2 linked regions of the Cellulophaga algicola DSM 14237 genome follow. The protein of the gene in region 1 interacts with the protein of each later gene in a pairwise test. Links are inferred from orthologs where the notes say so. Each region holds a gene or a part of one and is shown in the gene's direction. Other genes may lie near its edges.

Region 1 (12,675 bases):
ATTTTTACTTCCACCTATTGGGCTAGAAGGTGAAGAAGGCTCTTCTCTCTCTTTGTTCTTAATTAGCGTAATTATTGGGTTGAAGGAGCCACTATTACCTGAATTTGATAAAGGTAGAACAGCACAAGGATCTTCTTCTTCTTCATGATATCTTGCTGTTTTGGGTGTAATTTTTAATGGCAAAACCGTAGCTTCCCATGATATATTATTTATGGACTTTCCTAGAAGAGAATTTAAGGTTAGGTTATTTTCGTACCGGACTAAAAAAGGAGTTTCGTATGTGCCATCTGTCCTCTTTTTAATTACAACGTTGTAAAAATAAGGAAGTTCAAAATCAATTTTACCATAGAGCATGCTATAAGATTTTGCTCCATTAGAGTCGGTGCGCTCCATGATGGGGTTCTGGTTCATCTCTAGGTTTATATCTTTTTTAGAATATCCAAATTTTGATAATTGATTTGTTAAGAGATTGGTTAGTTCTTTTTTTTCTGCATCATCAGCATATTGATAGTGGATGCTTTCAGGAATAAGGCTTTCTTCAGCGCTAGTAGTCTCCGTAATTGTGTTTTCCTCATATTTTTGACATGAGAAATTAAAAGCAATTAAAATGAGTGTAAATGTTTTAAGTAGAGTAAAATTGTTCCGCATTTAAGTTTTTTTTATTAAATATATGAATTATATTCTATAATTAGTCTATGCATGTAGTTCTCTTCACTTAAGTAGTGTTTTACTCTTGTGGTTACCTGAATATTCTAACCAACCAAAACCCTATCTTTGCAGTACTCTAAAAAGCAAGATGCAAGTCACCACCAAAGCCATAGTTTTATCCGCTTTAAAATATGGAGATACCAGTCTGATTGTGAAAATATTTACAGCATCAGACGGGCTAAAGTCGTATTTGCTTAAAGGGGTCTTTGCGTCTAAAAAAGGAAAATTAAAAACAGCTTATTTTCAGCCATTGATGCAATTAGAGTTAGTCGCGTATCATAAAAACAAAGGTACTTTGGAAACGGTTAGAGAAGCAAAGCCTAGTTATCATTACCAAAGTTTGCATACGGACATTACTAAAAACGCCTTAACTTTCTTCTTGGCAGAAATGCTGAGTAATAGTATTCAGGAAGAAGAGGATAATGCTAATTTATTTGAATTTTTAGAAGCATCCCTACAATGGTTAGATGCTAATGAAGAAATTTCAAATTTTCATCTTTATTTCTTAATACTTCTAACAAAGTATTTTGGTTTTTATCCAGATGCCACCGAAAGTAATGCCCCTTATTTTGATTTGTTAGAAGGAGCCTTCTCGTATTCAATATCACTAAATCCAATGTTGTTAGGTGAAAATTTATATTTCTTTAAACAGTTCTTAGGCATAAATTTTGATGCAATACACGCGGTAAAGATGAATAAAAAGAAGCGCCAAGAGCTCTTGAAATCAATAATTCTTTATTATGAATTACATTTGCACGGATTTAGAAAACCTAAATCGCTTGCTATTTTAAATGAAGTTTTTAGTTAGCATGTATAAAACTCTTGCAATTCTATTATTCCTTATTTCTGTGCCTTTACTTGGGCAGGAAATTACTATTTTAGATATGGAATCAAAAGAACCAATCGTAAATGTTGCCGTTTATAATACCGATAAATCAAAGACTAGTATTACAGATTTTGATGGAAAATGTGATTTGAGTCTCTTTGATAAAAACGAACGCATCTTTTTTAAGCATCTAGGCTATGCTTTTTTTAAAGCATCAAAAGCAGTCGTATTGAAAAAGGATAATACCTTATATCTTTTTCCAAAAGCTCAGGAACTCAATGAAGTAGTCATGTCTATTTCTAAATGGGAGCAACAAAAGAAAGATATTCCTCAGAAAATAGTGTCTATTGATGCAAAATCAATTGCTTTTTCTGCTCCACAAACTGCAGCAGATTTACTTCAAAATAGCGGAAAAGTATTTGTTCAAAAAAGCCAACTAGGTGGTGGTAGTCCTATGATTAGAGGTTTTTCGACCAATAGGTTATTGCTTTCTGTAGACGGTGTGCGTATGAATAATGCCATATTTAGAGGCGGAAACATTCAAAATGTAATCTCAATAGATCCTTTTTCTGTAAAAAATACGGAAGTTATTTTTGGTCCAGGATCTGTAATCTATGGTAGTGATGCTATTGGTGGGGTCATGAATTTTTTAACTAAAAAAGTAGAATTTTCTGAAACTGACGGAACTCTTTTTAAGGGAGTTTCAAATTACAGGTATGCTACTGCAAACACTGAAAACACGGCACATGTCGATTTTAATATAGGGAAAAAACAATGGGCTTTTTTAACAAGTGTTTCATACAGTGATTTTGGGGATTTAAAAATGGGGAAGTATGGAGAGGATTCCTATTTGAGAGAAAACTATGTACAGACTACTAATGGGAAAGATGTTTTACTAGCGAACACAGATAATAGGTTACAGGTGCCCACAGGATATAATCAAATTAACTTGCTTCAAAAAATAGCATTCAAACCCAACTCAAATTGGGATATAAATTGGAGTAATTACTATTCAGAAACCTCAGATTATTCGCGTTATGATCGTTTAATTAGGCCCAATAGTGCGGGAGACGGCTTACGTTCTGCAGAATGGTATTATGGTCCTCAAAAATGGTTGATGAGTAATTTGCAGTTCAACAAAAATGGAAAAGGCAAATTTTATGATGGCCTAAAGGTCACTACTGCTTACCAGCATTTTGAAGAAAGCAGGCACGATAGAGGTTTTCAAGATGCTATGCGCTATAGTACCGAAGAAAAAGTAGATGCCCTATCTACAAATATAGATTTTGAAAATAAACGCATCGGAGATTTGCGTTTGTATTACGGCGGGGAATATATTTTTAATAAAGTACATTCTTCTGGGACTCAGTTAGACATTAATACGAATGAAACTGCCGCTACAGCAAGTCGGTATCCTGATGGTTCTACTTGGCAAACTTTGGCAGGCTATGTAAGTGCGGAATATAAAGCAAAACCAAATTTGTCTTTACTCTCTGGTGTACGTTACAGCCATGTGTGGGTAGCTGCAGAATTTGAGGATACCTATTATAGTTTTCCGTTTGATAATGCAGATTTAAGTACAGGAGCACTTACGGGTAGTTTGGGTTTGAGTTGGTTTCCAAAGGCAGATTTGCAAATAACAGCAAATACGTCTACAGGTTTTAGAGCACCTAATATTGACGATGTGGGTAAGATATTTGATTCTGAACCCGGGTCTGTTGTAGTTCCAAATCCAGATTTAGAACCAGAGTATGCTTATAATATGGAGCTAGGTATTCAGAAAAATATTAAAGACAAAGTGATGTTGAAAGGAGCCACTTTTTATACGTATATGGTGGATGCTTTAGTGCGTAGAGATTTTGAGTTTAATGGCATGACTGAAATGGAATATAATGGTGAGTTAAGCAATGTACAGGCTATACAGAATGCGGCAAAGGCTTATGTATATGGTTTTGAATTTGGTGTAGATGTAACGTTTTCAGAACGCATGTCTCTAGCTTCTAATCTTACCTTAACCAAAGGAATAGAGGAAGAGGATGATGGTACGGACTCTCCTGGAAGGCATGTAGCGCCAACATTTGGAGATGTTCATTGCATTTGGAAAAATCAGAAATTAAAAACAGATTTGTTTTTAAACTTTAATGGAGAAGTGGCTTTTGATGATTTAGCGGTTTCAGAACGTAGTAAAGAATATATATATGCGGCAGATTCAAATGGTAATCCATACGCGCCATCTTGGTATACTTTAAATTTTAGATCGCAGTATGCGCTTTCAAACACTTTAAAAACTACAATTAACTTAGAGAATATTACAAATCAAAGGTATCGCAGCTATTCTTCTGGGATTGTAGCTCCTGGAATAAATCTTGTTTTAGCATTAGAGTATACCTTTTAAACGAAAAAATCCCAGGCAGATATTTTGCCAGGGATTTTCTAATTTATAATAATACAAGCTTATTGCTTAATTTTAGCAGCAGCTTCTTCGGCACTTGTCTTAACTTCAGTACCTGCAGCTTTTGCACCGTCAACCGCTTTAGCACCTAGTTCTTTGGCACCATCTACAGTTTTAGTTCCTAGCTCTTTAGCATCTTTTGCTGCTTTTGTTCCAGCGTCCTTAACTTCAGTACCAGCTTCTTTAATTTTAGTAGCAGCATCTTCTCCTAATTCTTTAGTCTCCTCAAGAGCTTTATTTCCAGCATCTTTCATATCTGTGCCCATTTCCTTAGCTTTATCGGCAGCGTCTTCACCCATGTCTTTTAATTCTTCACCAGCGTTGTCGATAGCTTCTTCAGTAGCTTCTGTTGCCTCTTTTGTTTTGTCTTCAGTCTCTCTGCAAGAAATAAAACTAGTACTTAATGCAAGCATCATTACGGCACTTAAAATAACTTTTTTCATGTTTTAAATTTTTGTATTTATAATAGTTAATGACTAGCAAGATAACCATAATTATTATGCTTTGCTTTTTGCGGTAGATTACCAAAATGTTGTCTTTTGAATTATTCCTGCATATCATTTTAAAGGAACACCTATTTATTCAATCTAAATTTATAATTTTGCAGGCTTAAAATGTAGTACCAGAAGTAGTTATTATGAAGTTTTCAGAATACAAAGGATTAGATTTACCAGGGGTTGCAGAAGAGATTTTGAAATACTGGAAAGAGAACGATATTTTTGAAAAAAGTATTGCTTCTCGCGAGGGCAAAGAGAGCTATGTGTTTTTTGAAGGGCCACCTTCTGCAAACGGTATGCCTGGTATTCATCATGTAATGGCGAGAACCATAAAAGATATTTTTCCTCGGTACAAAACCATGAAAGGTTTTCAAGTAAAACGTAAAGCTGGGTGGGATACTCATGGTTTACCAATAGAACTTGGTGTAGAGAAAGAGTTAGGAATTACTAAAGAAGATATTGGAAAAAAAATATCTGTAGAAGAATACAATGCTGCGTGTAAAAAAGCAGTAATGCGCTATACAGATGTTTGGAATAAAATGACGGAACAGGTTGGATATTGGGTAGATATGGAAGATCCATATATTACGTATAAGTCCAAGTACATGGAAACTGTTTGGTGGTTACTAAAAGAAATTTACAATAAAGGTCTTATCTATAAAGGCTACACGATACAGCCGTATTCTCCAAAAGCAGGTACAGGGTTAAGTTCGCATGAATTAAACCAGCCTGGCACCTACCAAGATGTTACAGACACTACGGTTACGGCTCAGTTTAAGGCGGTTAGCGAAACGTTACCTGCGTTTTTTAAGGATATTGAAGGAGATATTCATTTTATAGCCTGGACAACTACGCCTTGGACCTTACCGTCAAACACCGCATTAACTGTTGGTCCCAAGATTGAATATGTAGTAGTAAAAACATTTAATCAATATACGTTTGATCCTATTACCGTAGTTTTAGCTAAGCCATTGTTAGGGAAGCAATTTGCTGGTAAATTTAAAGCTGTAGAAACAGAAGAAGCATTAGCTAATTATAAAGAAGGCGATAAGAAAATACCATATTTAGTTTTAGATGCTACTATTCTAGGTAAAGACTTAGTTGGTGTAAAATATGAGCAACTTATACCTTATGTATTGCCCTATCAAAATGCAGAAAATGCATTTAGAATTATTGCAGGGGATTTTGTGACGACAGAAGATGGTACAGGTATCGTACATACAGCACCTACTTTTGGAGCAGATGATGCTATGGTTGCAAAACAAGCGGTACCAGAAATTCCGCCATTGTTAGTATTAGACGAAAATAACAACCCTGTGCCTTTAGTAGATTTACAAGGTAAATTTCGTCCAGAATTAAAAGAGTTTGGTGGTAAGTATGTTAAGAACGAATATTATGAAGATGGTGAAGCACCTGAACGTTCTGTAGATGTTGAGCTTGCTATTAAATTAAAAGAAGAGAATAAAGCATTTAAGGTAGAAAAGTATGTGCACAGTTATCCTAACTGTTGGCGTACAGATAAGCCTATTTTATATTATCCATTAGATTCTTGGTTTATAAAAGTTACCGAGGTTAAAGAGAGAATGTTTGAGTTAAACCAAACCATTAATTGGAAACCTAAAGCTACAGGAGAAGGTAGGTTCGGGAATTGGTTGGCAAATGCAAACGATTGGAATTTATCACGTTCTCGTTATTGGGGTATTCCATTACCAATCTGGAGAACAGAAGATGGTAAGGAAGAAATCATGATTGGTTCTGTTGCAGAACTGAAAGGAGAAATGCAAAAAGCATTAGACGCTGGGGTTCTTGAAAAAGATATTTTTGATGGTTTTGAAGTCGGTAATATGACTGGTGAAAATTATGATAAAATAGATTTACATAAGAATATAGTAGATCAGATTACTTTAGTTTCTGCGTCAGGAAAACCTATGAAACGCGAAAGCGATTTGATAGATGTTTGGTTTGATTCTGGTTCTATGCCGTATGCGCAATGGCATTATCCTTTTGAAAATAAGGATTTAATTGATGATAATAAAACCTTTCCTGCAGATTTTATTGCAGAAGGAGTAGATCAAACACGTGGTTGGTTTTATACTTTACATGCAATTGCTACAATGGTTTTTGATTCCGTTGCGTATAAGAATGTAGTATCAAACGGATTAGTGTTAGATAAAGAAGGGAAGAAAATGTCTAAGCGTTTAGGTAACGCAGCAGATCCTTTTGAGACCATGAATGAACATGGTGCAGATGCAACGCGTTGGTACATGATATCTAATGCAAACCCTTGGGATAATTTAAAATTTGATATTGAAGGTATTGCTGAAGTAAAACGTAAATTTTTTGGAACATTATACAACACGTATTCTTTCTTTGCTTTGTATACAAATATTGATAATTTTCAATATAAAGAGAAGGAAATTCCTTTAAATGAAAGACCAGAGATAGACCAATGGGTGTTGTCTGAGCTACATACATTGATAAAAACGGTAGATGAGGCGTATGCAGATTATGAACCAACACGTGCAACACGTGCCATATCAGAATATGTACAGGAGAATTTAAGTAACTGGTATGTGCGTTTATGCAGAAGACGTTTCTGGAAAGGCGAATACGAGAAAGATAAGATTTCTGCTTATCAAACATTATATACTTGTTTAGAGACAGTAGCTAAATTATCTGCTCCGGTAGCGCCATTTTTTATGGATAGACTTTACAAGGATTTAACGAATACAACACACAAAGAAAATTTTGAAAGTGTACATTTGGCCGACTTCCCAGTTTATGATGAAAATATCGTAAATAAAGAATTGGAGAGTAAAATGGCAAAGGCGCAGACAATATCATCTTTAGTACTTTCTATTCGTCAGAAAGAAAAGATAAAAGTGAGACAGCCATTACAGAAAATTATGATTCCTGTATTAGACGAAAAACAGAGAAATGAAATCTTGGCGGTATCAGATTTAATTAAATCTGAAGTAAATGTAAAGGAAATTGAGCTCTTAGATGATGCTTCTGGAATATTAGTGAAACAAATAAAGCCAAATTTTAAAGTTTTAGGTCCAAAATTTGGCAAAGATATGAAGCTGGTTGCCAGTGAAGTAGCTAAATTTACGCAAGAGGATATTCAAAAAATTGAGCAACAGGGCGAAATTTCAATTGAAATTAATAATAAAAGTAGTATTTTACAGCTGCAAGACGTGGAGATTTCTTCACAAGATATTGAAGGTTGGTTAGTAGCAACTTCAGGGCCTATAACGGTTGCACTTGATGTTACTATTGATGATGACTTAAGAAAAGAAGGTATTGCTAGAGAATTGGTAAATAGAATTCAGAATTTAAGAAAAGATTCTGGTTTTGAAGTAACTGATAAAATAGAAGTAAAAATTTTAAAAAACGATTTGGTAGAAGAAGCTGTAAAATGTAATTTAGATTATATTAAAACAGAAACATTAACTGCTGAGCTAAGTTTTGAAGAAGAATTAAAAAACGGTATAGATATTGCCTTTGATGAGGTAAACACCAAATTGTTTATCCAAAAACACTAAAAACTATGGTTGAAGATTTAAAAGTTAGATACTCTGATAAAGACTTAGCAGAATTTAAAGTACTTATATCGGAAAAAATTGAAAAAGCGAAAAGCCATTTAGAGCTTTTGAAAAGTTCATATATGAATGATGGCGATAATGGTACGGATGATACTTCGCCTACATTTAAAGCTTTTGAAGAGGGTTCTGCTACGATGAGTAAAGAAGCTAATACCCAATTAGCAATTCGTCAGGAGAAGTTTATTCGCGATTTAAAAAATGCTATGCTTCGTATTGAGAATAAGACATATGGTGTTTGTAGAGTTACTGGTAAATTAATTAATAAAGAGCGGTTAAAATTAGTTCCGCATGCTACCTTAAGTATCGAGGCTAAGAACATGCAGTAATTTTTTCTTCAATCAAAATATAAAACCTGTGTCTAGTGTTGCTTTAAGAGTACATTGACATAGGTTTTTTTTGTTTATATGAAATTTAAAATGAAAGTACTTTGTTGTATTTTTTTGTTAATAGCGCTGCAGCAATCTAATGCTCAAAAGATAGTTCAAAAAACTATCTTTAATACTGCAGATACGGCTATAGAAATAGATGCTAGCAAGTGTTATGCTGTGTTTGTTAAAACTACAAAAACAAATAAGGTAATAGTTGAAGCAAAAATGGCAGGGGAATATAGCGATAAGCTTATTCTAAATATGCACGAAGAAGGCACTACTCTTTTGATTGATACGGGATTTAATTTAAATTTTGAAGCGCCTAATGATAAGTTAAGCGCTCATAAAGTAGTTTCCATTTCATTACACATTAGCTTACCAGAACATTTAAAAGTAAGATTGTTTGGGGGGTCTAGCAATGTAAATATTTCAGGATTCTATAGCAATTTGGAGGTCTCCTTGAATGACGGAAATTGTGTTCTTAACAATACGGGTTTAGATACGTCTGTGAAAACGCAAAGTGGTACCATAACATTGTATGCAAAAGCAGGGAAGGTACGTGCAGCTACCAAATATGGAAAGCTAGAATCCGAAGATATTCCTCTTGGGAATAAGGTATATGATTTGAAATCTGTCACAGGAAATATACATCTCAAGAAAATCAATTAATATAACTATTTTTGCAGCACGTTTATAAAGTAAGCATGAGTTTAAAGAAATCAATAGTACTAGTTTTAATTATCTTAGTTGTAGATCAAATAAGTAAAATATATGTGAAAACACATTTCACCTATAATGAAACCCTTGAGGTTTTTAGTTGGTTTAAATTTGTGTTTATAGAGAACTCAGGTGCTGCTTGGGGAACCAAGATCAGTGATTTTTTACCTATTTCAGAAGAAACTGGGAAGTTAATCTTAACTGTTTTTAGATTATTTGCTGTAGTAGGTATTGGATACTGGTTGTATGATACTGTGAGGAAAAATTTATCGAATACTTTAGCCATTGCCGTTTCTTTAATTTTTGCAGGAGCTTTAGGAAATATTATAGATTCTGTTTTTTATGGGATGATTTTTAGTGAAAGTGTTTATGGCGGAGAGCTTGCCACAGCTTTTTCTGGTAATCCTTATGGGAGTGTTTTTCATGGTAAAGTAGTAGATATGCTTCATTTTCCATTTATAGAGAATGCGGTATGGCCAGAATGGGTTCCTTATTTTGGAGGTAATACCTTTAGTTTCTTTGAGCCTGTATTTAATATTGCAGATATGGCAATTAGTACAGGAGTGGGCATCTTGCTTGTTTTTAATAAAAAGGCATTTTCTAAAACGGAAGAAGAAGAGAATGTTGAAGTTTTAGAGGCTTAAAATTTAAACCTTTAAAACTGATAGGTTTTAGCGGGTGTTACGCAATAGTCCAATGAAATATCGGTGGGTAGAATATCGGTAATATTTTCAGAGACATCAAAAAAGGAAAGTCCAATTTTTATACAGTCTGGCTTGCATTCAGCTAAAAATTTATCATAATACCCTTTTCCGTAGCCTACTCTATTTCCTAGGGTGTCAAAAGCGAGTAAAGGCACAAATACCACGTCTATTGTAGCTGTGGCAATTTCTATGCCGCCTACAGGTTCAGGCACATTCCATTTATTTTTCTTCAGAAAGGTATTATCGGTGAGTAGAAAATGTTGAAGTGAATTTGAAGCTGTCATTTTAGATAAAATGACATTTTTATCTTTCCCTTGTAAAATAGAAAGTATAAAACTAGTATCTATCTCTTTCTTTTCTGAGATCGATAGGTATAAGTGAAAATTATTTTTAGTCCAAATGGGAAGTTGAAGTAGCTTGTTTGCAATAGAAATACTGTCCTCTATGATTTCTTCAGGAGATAGTTTCTCGCGTTTAGCAGTGTACAATAACCTAAGATTTTTTTTATCCATGTAAAATCTTAATTAGTACGCAATAATTTATTTTAATTCGACACCTATTCTTTGGCTGAAACAGCTACATATATTTTGAAAAAAAGCATCAAAATTAAATATGTTCCTAAGGTTATAATGTAATTGTCCATACCAATATTAATTTTCTATATCCTAAATGTAAATAAAAAAACAATAGAATTCTTCTAAGTGCACCAATAAATCGATGAAATGCACTTTTTTTGTGAAAATTTATGATTTTGTAGGAATTGTAGGAAAATTTTACTTCTTAAAAATAGTATATAAATTAGTGATAATCAAATTTTTAATGCAATTTATAAGAAATGTATCCAATAGGATTTTCGCCTTTTATTTTTAGATTGTCATTTTACAGTTTCTTAATTTAAGAAATACATCTCTTAGCATAATTTCTAATGTTCCGTATTTCAAGTTAAAATCTTTTAAAAACTATAGCTTTTGCTAAAAACAAAGTAATTTTACCTTCTTAATAGGTAGATCAAATTTTCAGATTAATTTAATGCAAGAACCTTCTTTAGAATTACAGCTAAGTACACTGCCTAATAATCCAGGGGTATATCAGTTTTATGATGCTGAAGATAAAATTTTATATGTTGGAAAGGCAAAAAATTTAAAGAAAAGAGTAAGCTCCTATTTTACTAAAAACCATGAAATTGGTAAGACAAGGGTTTTAGTAAAAAAGATTAGAAGTATTAAGCATATTGTAGTTCCTACAGAATCTGATGCACTTCTTTTAGAGAACAATTTAATCAAGAAATATCAGCCTCGATATAATGTACTATTAAAGGATGATAAATCATATCCTTGGATTTGTATAAAAAATGAACGTTTCCCCAGGATTTTCCCAACCAGAAGACATATAAAGGACGGATCGGAATATTTTGGACCATACACAAGTATGAAAACGGTTAAGACGCTTTTAGATTTAATCAAAAGTGTGTACCCTTTACGAACGTGTAATTATGACTTGTCAAAAGAAAAAATAGAATCGGGTAAGTATAAAGTTTGCCTAGAATACCATCTTAAAAACTGCAAAGGACCTTGTGAGGATTATCAAGATGTTGAAGAGTACCATAGGCAGATACAGGAGATACGGGAAATTTTGAAAGGTAACTTTAAGTCATCACTTCAGTATTTTAAAAACCAAATGAAGATTTTTGCAGAAGAAATGCGGTTTGAAGAAGCGCAAGATATAAAGGAGAAAGTAGCTGTTCTTGAAAATTACCAAGTAAGAACAACGATTGTTAATCCAAAAATTAATAATGTAGATGTTTTTTCAATAATATCAGATGAATCTTTTGCGTACGTTAATTATTTACAGCTATCACATGGGTCTATAATAAGGTCTCATACGTTAGAAATCAAGAAAAAACTAGATGAATTAGATGTTGATTTGTTAGCAATGGCTATAGTAGAAATTAGGCAAAGATTTAAATCCTTGACCAAAGAAATATACGTGCCTTTTCTTGTTGCGGTAGAACAAGATGTGAAAATTACGATTCCTAAACTAGGAGATAAAAAAAGAATATTAGAGCTATCAGAGCGTAATGCAAAACTTCAAAGACAGGAGCGGTTCAATCAGATTAAAATTATGGATCCAGATCGTCATACCAATAGGTTAATGGCGCAAATGAAAAAAGACCTTAGATTGTCTGGTGAGCCTAGGCATATAGAGTGTTTTGATAACTCTAATATTCAAGGTACAAACCCGGTAGCTGCTTGTGTGGTTTTTAAAGATGGGAAACCATCTAAGAAAGAGTATCGCCATTACAATATTAAAACGGTAGATGGTCCGGATGATTTTGCTTCTATGGAAGAAGTTGTTTTTAGACGTTATAAAAGGCTTTTAGAGGAAGGTGATCCATTGCCGCAGCTTATTGTTATTGATGGAGGGAAGGGTCAGTTGTCATCTGCTTTAAAAAGTTTAGATCTATTAGGGTTAAGAGGTAAAATAGCAATCATCGGAATTGCGAAACGTTTAGAAGAAATTTATTTCCCAGGAGATTCAATTCCCTTATATTTAGATAAAAAGTCAGAAAGTCTCAAAGTTATTCAGTTTTTGAGAAATGAAGCACACCGCTTCGGGATAACTTTTCATCGCAATAAAAGAAGCGCTGGAGCTATTTCTTCAGAGTTAGAAACAATTGAAGGTATCGGTGGTAAAACAATAGAAGATCTGCTTAAAAAGTTTAAATCTGTAAAAAGAATTAAAGAAGCTTCTTTGGAGCATTTGGCAGAAACAATAGGCATGGCTAGGGCTAAAAAAAT
Region 2 (11,513 bases), 1.6 Mb from region 1 along the record:
CCTACGATCAGCATAAATGGTAATTTATTCATCTCAGCTTCTCGTATTTTCTTGCCGACTGTCTCATTACGCTTGTCAACAAGTGCGCGAATTTCGTGTTTTTCTAGCGATTTTAAAACTTTTTCTGCATATTTTTCATGTTTCTCGCTAACAGGTAATATTATAGCCTGCTCAGGGATTAACCAAAGAGGGAAATTACCTCCTGTATGCTCTAGCAAAAGCGCTATAAAACGTTCCATACTACCAAATGGTGCACGGTGAATCATTACAGGTCTGTGCAGTTCGTTATCACTTCCTTTGTAGGTAAGGTCAAAACGTTCTGGAAGGTTGTAATCTACTTGAATGGTTCCTAATTGCCACTGTCTGCCAAGTGCATCTTTAACCATGAAGTCTAACTTTGGACCATAGAAGGCAGCTTCGCCACTTTCAATCACAAAATTAAGCCCTTTTTCTGTGGCAGCATTGATAATAGCACTTTCTGCTTTTTCCCAGTTTTCTACTGAACCAATGTATTTTTCTGGTTTTGTTAAATCACGAACAGATACTTGTGCTGTAAAATTATCAAAACCTAAAGATCCTAAAACATAAAGAGATAAGTCTATTACGTTTTTAAACTCTTCATCTAGTTGATCAGGAGTACAAAAAATATGAGCATCATCTTGTGTAAAACCTCTTACCCGAGTTAAACCATGTAGTTCTCCACTTTGTTCGTACCTATAAACGGTTCCAAACTCAGCAAAACGCTTAGGTAAATCTTTATAAGAATGTGGTTTAAAATTATAAACTTCACAGTGGTGCGGACAATTCATTGGTTTTAACAAGAATTCTTCATCCATTTTTGGAGTTTTGATAGGTTGAAAACTATCTGCTCCATATTTAGCGTAGTGACCTGAGGTAACATATAATTCTTTCTGGCCAATATGTGGTGTAATCACCATTTCGTAACCTGCTTTCTTTTGAGCTTTTTTCAAGAAATCTTCTAATCTTTCTCTCAAAGCAGCTCCTTTAGGCAGCCATAAAGGTAGGCCTTGACCTACTTTTGCAGAGAACGTAAAAAGTTCTAATTCTTTACCTAATTTTCTATGGTCTCTTTGTTTTGCTTGCTCTAATAATTCTAAATATTCGGTAAGCTCTTTTTGTTTAGGGAAAGAAATACCATAAATTCGGGTAAGCTGTGGTTTGTTTTCGTCACCTCTCCAATAAGCTCCTGCAACACTTAGAATTTTAATAGCCTTTATAATTCCTGTGTTTGGAATATGACCACCTCTACATAAATCTGTAAACGTGTCATGATCACAAAATGTGATGGTGCCATCTTCCAGATTTTCTATAAGCTCAACTTTATACTCGTTGCCTTGTTCCTTGTATTTTTGTAATGCAGCTGCTTTAGAAACAGGGTGCATTTTAAAGTTATGTTTGCCTCTAGCTATTTCTATTGCCTTCTTCTCAATTGCAGGAAAATCTTTGTCAGAAATAGAGGTATCACCTAAATCAATGTCATAATAAAATCCGTTATCAATAGCAGGCCCTATGGTTAGTTTTACACCAGGGTACAATTCTTCTATGGCTTGTGCAACTACGTGGGAAGACGAATGCCAAAAAGCTTTTTTACCTGCAGCATCATTCCAAGAATACAATACAAGAGAGCCGTCCTCTAATAAAGGAGTGGTAACTTCTAGTACTGTGTCATTGAATTTTGCAGAAATTACATTTCTAGCAAATCCTTCGCTAATGCTTTTAGCTACATCCATTGGAGTGCTTCCTTTTTCGCACTCTCTAATACTACCGTCTGGTAATGTAATCTTAATCATACTAAAAATAGTTATATGATGTAAAGATAAGGTCATCAAAAATACTTTCAATAATATTTTAGGTACTTTTTTATAAAGCCGGTGCTAAATAAGAGGATTGTTTAAATAACATTGATAGTTTTTTTTAGTGATTGGGGTGTGTGTTGTGAGTAGTGCTACTTATGTAGGTATAAGTAATTGTTTGATAATGTATATAAGCGTTTTTAGTACGTTATTATTTATATTTAAATTAGTGTGATAAGGCGATATTGATAAAATATTACCTTATAAATTGATTTTAAGGGATTTAAATATGTTAAAATTTATGGTTATGTGAATTTTTATACTATTTTTGAGCAAACGTTATAATGACGTTTAATATAAAATACGAACCGAAAATCATTTTTAAGAATGAAAAACGTAAAAAAAAGACCAGTAAATAAGACGTTGTATTTATCTCAAGTCTTACTAAAAGCTAATCGTTTGAAAATGTTATCTATAGCTTTTGTTAGTGCTGTGTTCTTCTTAGGGGTAAATGTTGCTACAGCACAAGAAGATCAAATGGAAGAAGATAATTATAAAGCCTTTAATGCTAGTGGTCATTTAAAAAACATGCATACATGGCATGGTTTTGTTGTTCATCCTGGTGCCGTATTCGCTACAAGCCTAGAATATAAAACTAGAAATCAGAAATTTACATTAGGAGTGTGGGGTGGTGCAAGTTTAACAAGTGTAGATGTTATTAATAAAGACACTGGAGCATATGTAAATGCTAATTATAAGGAGTTTTCAATGTATAGTTCGTACCATTTTTCTGATAAATTCTTTATCGAAGCAGTATCACATAATAATTATACGGGTGTAGAGGAAAGAGGAGACAAGTTGCAGTATTGGAGTTATGATAAAACGCAAGGGTATAATTTTGTAGATTTAAACTTCGGGTATACGATTGCTGATAATACCTTATTATACTTTGCTACTATATTAGGAGGTGGTTCTGGTGATTATGAAGTCCAGACCAATGGTTCTTTGAGAAATTCTTGGACGCACTATTTTGAAGTAAAAAGTAAAGTTTGGGAGAAAGAGGATTACAAATTATCTGTTTTTGCAGGTGGGGCTTGGTCATTTATAAACGATACATCTTTTTATACAGAAGGTGTTGGTAATATTATTAATGTAGGTGCAACGCTAGGTAAGAATATAAATTTTGGAAATTATAAAATGCCAGTAGAAGTCACGGCTATGTGGAACCCTGAAAAGGAGAAAACAGTCTTGCAATTAGATATTATGCTTTTCTAGTAAAAAAAAAACTCAACAAAAAACAACAAAAACAAATGAAACTAAAAAACCACCTTTCCATAAAAGACCTAATAAAGGTATTTGTGGTATGCTCAGTACTCTTGATAGTAGGCTGTGCAGAACCTATTGAGAAATCAGACAATAGTAGAAAAAGTGAATCTAGTGATGATGCACTTATCGAAAGTGCTATAGACCTTTCGGGGAAAACTATAGGGTATTGTTCGCCAACATTAAATGCTCCTTATTATCAGGCATTATTGCAAAGTATAAAGGAAACAACGGAAAAAAACGGAATGACTTTTTTATCTGCAGATGGTCAAGATGATATCAATAAGCAAGTAGCTGCTGTAGAAGACTTAATTACTAAGGGTGTAGATGCTTTATTATTGAATCCAAAAGATCCTGATGCACTTGTGGGGGTAACTAAATTGGCGAAAGCTGCTGGCATTCCGGTTTTTATAATCGATAGCTCAATAGATCCTTCTGCAGAATATGTAACAACAATTCAATCTAATAATTTAGCGAATGGTGAGTTAGCAGGTGAATGGTTGGCTAAAAAATTCGGCAAGGAAAAAATGAATATTGCTTTATTAAGTGGTAATGCAGGAAACCCTGTAGGTAGAACACGAAAGCAAGGGTTGTTGCAAGGTATTTCGGAAGAGCAATTAAGAAGTTTAGGGTATATTGATTTAAACATACAAACACAAGCCTACACCGATTGGTCGTATGCAGGTGGTTTACAGGCTATGGAAGATATTTTGGTAGCACACCCAGATATAAATGTGGTAATTACCGAGTCAGACGTTTGTGTGCTCGGGGCTATAAAAGCAATAGCACAGGCAGGTAAGACAGATGATATTCTTATTGTCGCAGGTGCAGACGGACAAAAAGAAGCAATTAAATACATTATGGAAACCGATTTCTATGGTTGTACCGCGATGAATAGTCCTGTACAGATAGGTAAAAATGCAGTTATCTACGCAATTCAGTATATGAACGGAAAAAAAGATTTTTCAAAAACGTCTTTTACTGCTCCATTATTGATTACTAAAGAAAATGCAGCACAGTATTACAATCCTAATGCATTGTTTTAATTCTTAATTATGGCTGATATAGAAAATACGAAAAGCAAATATAGGCTTGAAATGTCCGGAATTTCGAAAAGTTTTGGGATTGTTTCAGTTTTAGAAGATGTAAACTTGAAAGTAAAGCCTGGGGAGATTCATGCATTACTAGGAGAGAATGGCGCAGGTAAATCTACCTTAATGAAAATATTAAGTGGAGTGCACCAAAAAGATACAGGGAAAGTGCTGCTTAATGGTCAAGAGATAAACCCTAAGAATACACATGACGGCCAAGTTTTGGGTATCAATGTGGTGTATCAGGAGTTGTCTTTAATAAATGATTTGTCTGTAGCAGAAAATATATACCTGCATAAATTAGGAGCTAGTAAATTCTGGATGAATTGGAAAGAAATAACTAGAGATGCACAGGAGTTAATTAATTCTTTAGGTTTTGATATTGATGCATCTGCTACTGTTAGAAATTTAAGTATCGTGCAAAAGCAAGTGGTAGAAATAGCAAAGGCGATTTCAGAAGATACTAAAATTTTAGTGTTAGATGAGCCTACTACGGTATTTGATCCTACAGATACTCAAAAACTCTTTGATAATTTATTCAAACTAAAAGAAAAAGGAATCTCTATAATTTACATTTCGCATCATTTAGAAGAGATTTTTAAAATTGCAGATACTGTAACGGTGCTTAAGGATGGTGTAGATACGGGAAGTATGCCGGTTTCAGAAACTGATACAGATGCTGTAATTCGATTGATGATTGGTAGGGAGTTAAAAGATTTGTATCCAGTTCGAAACATAACAATTGGTGATGTTCCAATTTTTGAAGTTAAAGACTTAACAGCTAAAAATACTTTCGTTCATAATGTATCATTTTCTGTAAGACCAGGAGAGGTTTTAGGTATTGCTGGATTAGGTGGGAGTGGAAGAACAGAAACTGCAAAATTAATTTTTGGAGCAGATAAAAAGAAATCGGGTAGTGTTTTCTTGAATGGAGAAGAGCTCAAAACAAAATCTCCTGTAGATGCTGTTAAGAAAGGAATAGGATTAGTTTCTGAAAATAGAAAAGAAGAAGGCGTGTTTTTGCCGCTTTCAATCCGTAAAAATATTAGTGTTACAGATTTTAAGTCTATTTCTAAAAAGTTTGGGTTTATCAATGTAGAAAAAGAATGTAAAAACGCTCAGAATTTAATAGATAAACTTAATATTAAAACACCTAGTTCAGAAGTTCCTGTGGCGAACTTAAGTGGTGGGAATCAACAAAAAGTAGCGCTTGCAAAATGGTTGAGCATAGATAGTAAGATAATTATTATAGATGAACCTACCCGTGGCGTAGATGTTGGAGCAAAAGTAGAAATCTATAACCTGATTAATGAGGTTGCTAAAAAAGGTGTTGGAGTCATTGTTATTTCTTCAGATATGCCAGAAATAATGGGAATCGCAGATAGAATTCTAGTAATGTATAAGGGGTCTATCTATGGTGAATTGCCTAAGGAGAAGTTTTCTGAAGAAAACATACTTCGTTACGCAATAGGCAAAGCTTTAAAAAATTAACTCAAAAAAACAGCAACAATGGCTTTAACTTTAAAACAACAACTTAGTAGTCCAGGCGGAATGCTTAAGTTTTTAATAAAATACAATACCATATTTATTTTCTTAATTCTGGTATTGTTCTCAGCACTTATTTCAGATGTGTTTTTTACATCAGTAAATTTAAGCAACCTTCTAAAACAGGTTTCAGGTATTGGTATTATTAGTATAGGTATGTTAATTGTAATTCTCACAGGGGGTATAGATTTGTCTGTGGGTTCTATGGTTGCGCTATTAGCTGTAGCATTTGCAATTCTGGTAAATATTTTTGCTTTACCAATAGCAATCTTAATGACTATTGTAATTGGTTTTGGCTTAGGGAGTGTGGCTGGTTATTTGGTAGCTTATCAAAAAATGGCGCCCTTTATAGCAACATTGGCATTAATGACTATAGCGCGGGGAATGGGTTTTATATACTCCAAAGGTTCTCCGGTAACCTTCAAGACATATGGTGGTTTGTTTATGTCAGATTTTGCAAATAATTCTTTTTTAGGTATTCCTAATATCGCAATCGTATTTTTTATAATCGTAGCAGGAGCTTTTGTAATGTTACGGTATAATGTTTTTGGGAGAATAGTAATTGCGATTGGTAGTAATGAAGAAGCATCTCGTTTGTCGGGAATCAAAGTTAATAAATATAAGTTTTTAGTGTATGCTATCTCTGGATCTTTAGCGGCAATTTCTGCTATAATTGTGGCTTCTAGAACAAACTTAGGATCTCCTAATATGGGAATGGCTTGGGAACTTGATGCTATTGCTGCAGTAGTTATTGGTGGTGCAAGCTTAAATGGGGGTAGAGGTTCTGCAATTAATACCTTAATGGGGGTATTGATTTTAGGGTTGATAAGTAATATTCTAAACCTTTTAAATGTACCCTCGTACCCACAACAAGTTGTAAAAGGCGGAATTATCATTTTTGCTGTTTTGTTACAGCGATTTGAAAACAAATAATAAAAAATTTATGGAAAGTATGAAGTTGAATGCTCAAAATTTGAGCAAGTTTGAAGGTAAGGTTGCTGTTCCTACTTATGATAGGTCTTTGGTAAAGACGGGAATTGTTCATGTAGGAATAGGTGGGTTTCATAGAGCCCATGAAGCCTTGTACACAGATCAATTATTGCATCAAAAAGGGAATGAAGCTTGGGGTATTTGTGGAGTAGCACTTTTAGATTTTGATCAGAAAATATACAATACGCTTAAAGATCAAGATGGACTTTATACGCTCATTGTAAAAGAATTAGATGGCTCGCTAACAAAAAGAATCATCGGTTCTATCGTAGAATATTTATTTGCACCAGAAAACCCTGCTGTTGTAATAGAGAAAATGGCGAGCTTAGATACCAAGATTGTAACACTAACAATAACAGAAGGTGGTTATAATTATAATGAAGCTACAAAGCAATTTGATTTTTCAAACCCATTAGTGCAGCATGATTTAGCATATCCTTTAAAACCAAAAACAATTTTTGGATACCTTACACAAGCCTTAAAACTTCGTAAAGAAAGAGGGCAAAAAGGAATAGCATTACAATCGTGTGATAATGTTCAGGGAAACGGACATATGTTGCAAAATATGCTGATGAGTTTTGTGGAGAAAGCAGCGCCTAGTTTACTAGAGTGGATTCAGAAAGAAGTATCTTTTCCTAATAGTATGGTCGATAGGATTACTCCTGCAACAAGCCAAATAGACATCATTAATTTAAAGGAAGACTCGGGTATTGATGATCAATGGCCTGTTGTCTGTGAGCCTTTTAAGCAATGGGTTATTGAGGATCATTTCGTAGCAGGTAGACCAGCATGGGAAAAGGTAGGTGCTCAATTCGTTTCGGATGTTGTGCCTTATGAAAAAATGAAGTTGAGTTTATTAAATGCAGGCCATTCTGTCTTAGGTATTTTAGGGGCTTTAAAAGGATATGCTACCATAGATGAAGTGGTTGGTGACGATGGAATAAATAATTTCCTGAAATTCTATATGGATCATGAAGTGACACCAATTCTAGGAGATTTAGAAGGTGTAGACTTAGAGAAGTATAAGGAGTCATTGCTTCAGCGTTTTGGAAATATTTATATAAAAGATCAAATAGATAGAATTTGCTCAGAAACGTCTGCAAAACTTCCAATCTTTGTGTTGCCTACGGTAAATGCGCAACTTAATGAAAACGGCCCTGTTCAGTTTGCAGCGTTTGTTATTGCTGCATGGGCAATTTATTCTTTAGGTGTAGATGAAAATGGAAAATCGTTGATTATTAAAGATGCTTTAGCTGATGTTTTAAATAAAAAAGCAATAGAAGCTAAAAGTGATCCCAAACAATTCTTATCAATCGAATCGGTCTTTGGGGATTTAAAAAAATCGGAAACATTTGTAGCTGCTTATAGTAAGTCATATCATGATATTTTAAAGTATGGTATAGAAAAGTGTGTGGTAGATTTGAATGATAAGATGCTAAATAAAATATAATGAGTGATATTACTTGTTTCGGAGAAGTACTTTGGGATGAATTTCCAGAGCATAAAAAAATAGGAGGAGCTCCATTAAATGTAGGTATTCGTTTAAATTATTTTGAGAATAACGTATCGGTTATAAGTAGAATTGGTGCAGATGAAGATGGTAGAGGTATTTATGAGTACATCAAACAAAACGGAATTAATACAGATGGTCTACAGGTTGATGATAAATTAAAAACAGGAACTGTTAAAGTGGTTTTGGATTCAAAAGGTTCTGCTTCTTATGATATAATGTATCCTAGAGCTTGGGATCATATAGAACTGTCTTCAACTGCCGTAAAAACAGTAAAAGCTTCGGATGCTTTTATCTATGGTAGTTTAATAGCGAGAACAGAAATGTCAAAAGAAACACTTTATGAGTTGTTGAAAATTGCTTCTTATAAAATATTTGATGTCAACTTAAGAGCTCCGTATTATGCTAAAGATGTTTTACTTTACTTAATGAATCAGGCAGATTTTATTAAGTTCAATGATGATGAAATTTATGAGATAAGTAAAATGTTTGGTTCTAAAACAATTGGGTTAGAACATACGATACAATTTATGGCTAAAAAAACAGGAACAAATGCAATTTGTGTTACTAAAGGTAAGCATGGAGCTGTCCTATATATAGACGGTGTTTTTTATCATAATTGCGGTTATCATATAGATGTGGTAGATACTGTGGGTGCTGGAGATTCTTTTTTGGCAGGATTGACGAATATGTTGTTAAAAAGGGCACAACCGCAAGATGCAATTGATTTTGCTTGTGCCATTGGCGCACTAGTGGCAAGTAAAGCGGGTGCTAATCCTGAAATAAATCAAAAAGAAATTGAACTAATGATGACTTCGTAGCATTGGAATTATTTTTTGTTGTTGAGTGGCCGCACTTTAATCATGGCATGGTTAAAGTGCGTTTTTTTATAGCATTTTTTTATTCATTAACACCAAACATTCTTTTATGGGGGTAGAGCGTAGTTTGGATAGGTAATACTTAAATCGTTCTTGAAATAAGTCGTGCGTAACTAAATCTTTAAAGAAGGCATTTTTTTCTAAAAACAGTTGTGGGTTTTGATGAGAAAGTGCTGCAGTTCTAATAAGTTGATTGCTTAAGCTGTCTTGAATATCAAAAGAGTGTCCAAAATCATCAATTCCGTCATAATATTTACACCATGCCGCTATTACAAATGTTCCGTATTCTATTGATTGATGATTCGTTATTTGATCTTTAAGTGTAGGGAATACAAAAATTGGAATTTTTGACGAACTCTCTTTGCAGATTCTAGAAAGGCTATCATTTATATGAGTGTTTTTAAACCTCTCAATAACTTCCTTGGTATAGGCTTTAAGGTTGTGTTGGTCTATGTTTTGAAAATTAGGATTAACCTCGGTTTTAATAAAACTTTCTAAAAAAAAGATAAAATGTTCGTCATTGGCAACTTCGTGAACGTATTTGTACCCATTCAGCGTTCCTAGAATTCCTAAAATAGAGTGTCCTGCATTTAAAATGCGAAGTTTAGTGTTTTCATAAGGCTCAATATCTTGAACAAACTCTATTCCAACTTTATCCCAATCGGGTCTTCCGGCTATGAAATCATCCTCAATAATCCATTTGCTAAAAGGTTCGCAAACTACGGGCCATTGATCATGAATATTATAGGTTTCCTTAAGTAGTTCTATGTCTTTAGTGGTAGTTACAGTTGTAATTCTGTCTACCATAGAATTAGGGAAGCTAGTATTTTTCTTTAACCATGGTAATAACGAAGGCTCCGTTTTTTCTACATAAGTATAGAAAGATTTTTTTATAGTAGCTCCGTTAGCTTTTATATTGTCGCAGCTCAAAATAGTACAACCAGGTAATCCTCTATGTTTGCGTAGCATAAAAGCTTGTGTTAAATAGCCAAATACTGTTTTAGGATTAAACTTACTTATGGTATCTTCTTTAACTTTAGGATGTGTTAGGTTAAATTCTCCTGTTGTTTCATTTAAATGATAACCGTCTTCTGCAATGGTGAGCGAAATTATTTTAATATCTGGCCTTGCTAATCGTTCAATTGCTGCTAAAGGATTTTCTGGACCGTAGAAGTATTCTATAATAGAAGCTATAATTTTATATTCTTGAGTGCCATCAGCATTTTTTATAACTAAAGTATACAGGCCATCTTGATCCTTAAGTATATTGTATATTTTCCTGTCAGACTCTAATAAGTCAATACCACAAATTCCAAAATTTAATTCATCATGTTTTTCTATAAGTTCATGGATGTAGTAAGCTTGGTGGGCACGATGAAAATTAGATAATCCAATATGTGCAATACCAGTCTTTATTTTATCACGATCTATTTTTGGTTTAAGGATATCTTTAGATAGGGAATGAGTGTTTTCAGTATTTAAATAGAGCAAATTTGACATAGGTACTGCAAAAAGATTAAACTGTGAAATTAGATATTCCTTTTAAGGTCTTCGTTTTAGTAAGCTTGGTATCTTACTAAGATTAACTAGCTGATAAATTTACTAAAAAAGAAGTTGAAATCAATAGCTTTCATTAGAGTAATGACTTACGTGCTTATGTTGGTCTTGTGTTCGTGTTGGATGTTTTAATTCCTATATTTGTTACTCACAGTTTAGTGGAATATGGATTTTAGAAAAAGAGATAATGTAACGGTAGATTGTGTCGTTTTTGCTTTAGACACAAATGGCCTTCATGTGTTGTTGCGTAATAGGACCTTAAATATGTATGATGATGATTTCCTAGAAATCAATGATTGGGTAATTACGGGGTACTATGTTTTTAAAAGCAAAACATTAGAAGAATCCGCAGATCTTATTTTTAAAGAAATAACGGGAGTTGCGCACACGGATAAAATTCAATTTAGAACCTACGGGAATCCAAGTAGAATAGAGTCAGAAAAAGATTTGCTTTGGGTTCGCAGTAGAGGGGTGCAAGCACAAACGATGGCTATAGGGTATTATTACGCTTTACCTTTAGATGTTGTTAATCTTAAGCATGATGGTTTTAAATGGTTTAAATATCAAGCATTACCAGAATTGGGCTTTGACCATCAAAAAATAATAGTTGATGCATATGAAGATTTAAAAAAGAAAATAATGACAGAGCCTATTATCTTCAATTTTCTTCCTGTAAAATTTACATTGAATGATTTACAATTTGCATATGAGTCTATATTAGATGTCAAAATTGATAATCGTAATTTTAGAAAGAAGTCTTTAGGTAAACCTTATATAGTACCCTTGAATGAGAAAAGGAAAGGAG

What was found.
Region 2: the proteins of ileS (region 1) and CELAL_RS12880 interact in binary tests that used the Escherichia coli proteins (3 or more experiments, as listed by UniProt). The link is inferred for Cellulophaga algicola DSM 14237 from one-to-one orthologs.

The regions. Positions count from the first base shown.
Region 1 is NC_014934.1:1,386,426-1,399,100, reverse strand. The notes cover bases 4,263-8,228. They hold ileS (isoleucine--tRNA ligase), read left to right. Parts: upstream 4,263-4,623; coding sequence 4,624-8,028; downstream 8,029-8,228. Other genes in these bases: CELAL_RS05955 (TraR/DksA family transcriptional regulator), read left to right, coding at 8,034-8,228; CELAL_RS05965 (hypothetical protein), read right to left, coding at 4,263-4,429. Also shown: CELAL_RS05980 (hypothetical protein), read right to left, coding at 1-648; DNA repair protein RecO, read left to right, coding at 797-1,516; CELAL_RS05970 (TonB-dependent receptor), read left to right, coding at 1,500-3,929; more of CELAL_RS05965, read right to left, coding at 3,989-4,262; more of CELAL_RS05955, read left to right, coding at 8,229-8,414; CELAL_RS05950 (hypothetical protein), read left to right, coding at 8,505-9,125; CELAL_RS05945 (lipoprotein signal peptidase), read left to right, coding at 9,161-9,817; CELAL_RS05940 (5-formyltetrahydrofolate cyclo-ligase), read right to left, coding at 9,829-10,389; excinuclease ABC subunit UvrC, read left to right, coding at 10,907-12,675. UniProt on the Escherichia coli protein: Catalyzes the attachment of isoleucine to tRNA(Ile). As IleRS can inadvertently accommodate and process structurally similar amino acids such as valine, to avoid such errors it has two additional distinct tRNA(Ile)-dependent editing activities.
Region 2 is NC_014934.1:2,981,081-2,992,593, forward strand. What follows is about bases 2,350-5,153. They hold CELAL_RS12880 (substrate-binding domain-containing protein), read left to right. Parts: upstream 2,350-3,124; coding sequence 3,125-4,183; downstream 4,184-5,153. Other genes in these bases: CELAL_RS12875 (hypothetical protein), read left to right, coding at 2,350-3,089; CELAL_RS12885 (sugar ABC transporter ATP-binding protein), read left to right, coding at 4,193-5,153. In the rest of the region: thrS (threonine--tRNA ligase), read right to left, coding at 1-1,811; more of CELAL_RS12875, read left to right, coding at 2,202-2,349; more of CELAL_RS12885, read left to right, coding at 5,154-5,719; CELAL_RS12890 (ABC transporter permease), read left to right, coding at 5,738-6,706; CELAL_RS12895 (mannitol dehydrogenase family protein), read left to right, coding at 6,717-8,213; CELAL_RS12900 (carbohydrate kinase family protein), read left to right, coding at 8,213-9,094; CELAL_RS12905 (mannitol dehydrogenase family protein), read right to left, coding at 9,161-10,651; CELAL_RS12910 (NUDIX hydrolase), read left to right, coding at 10,874-11,513. UniProt on the Escherichia coli protein: Part of the ABC transporter complex RbsABC involved in ribose import. Binds ribose. Also serves as the primary chemoreceptor for chemotaxis.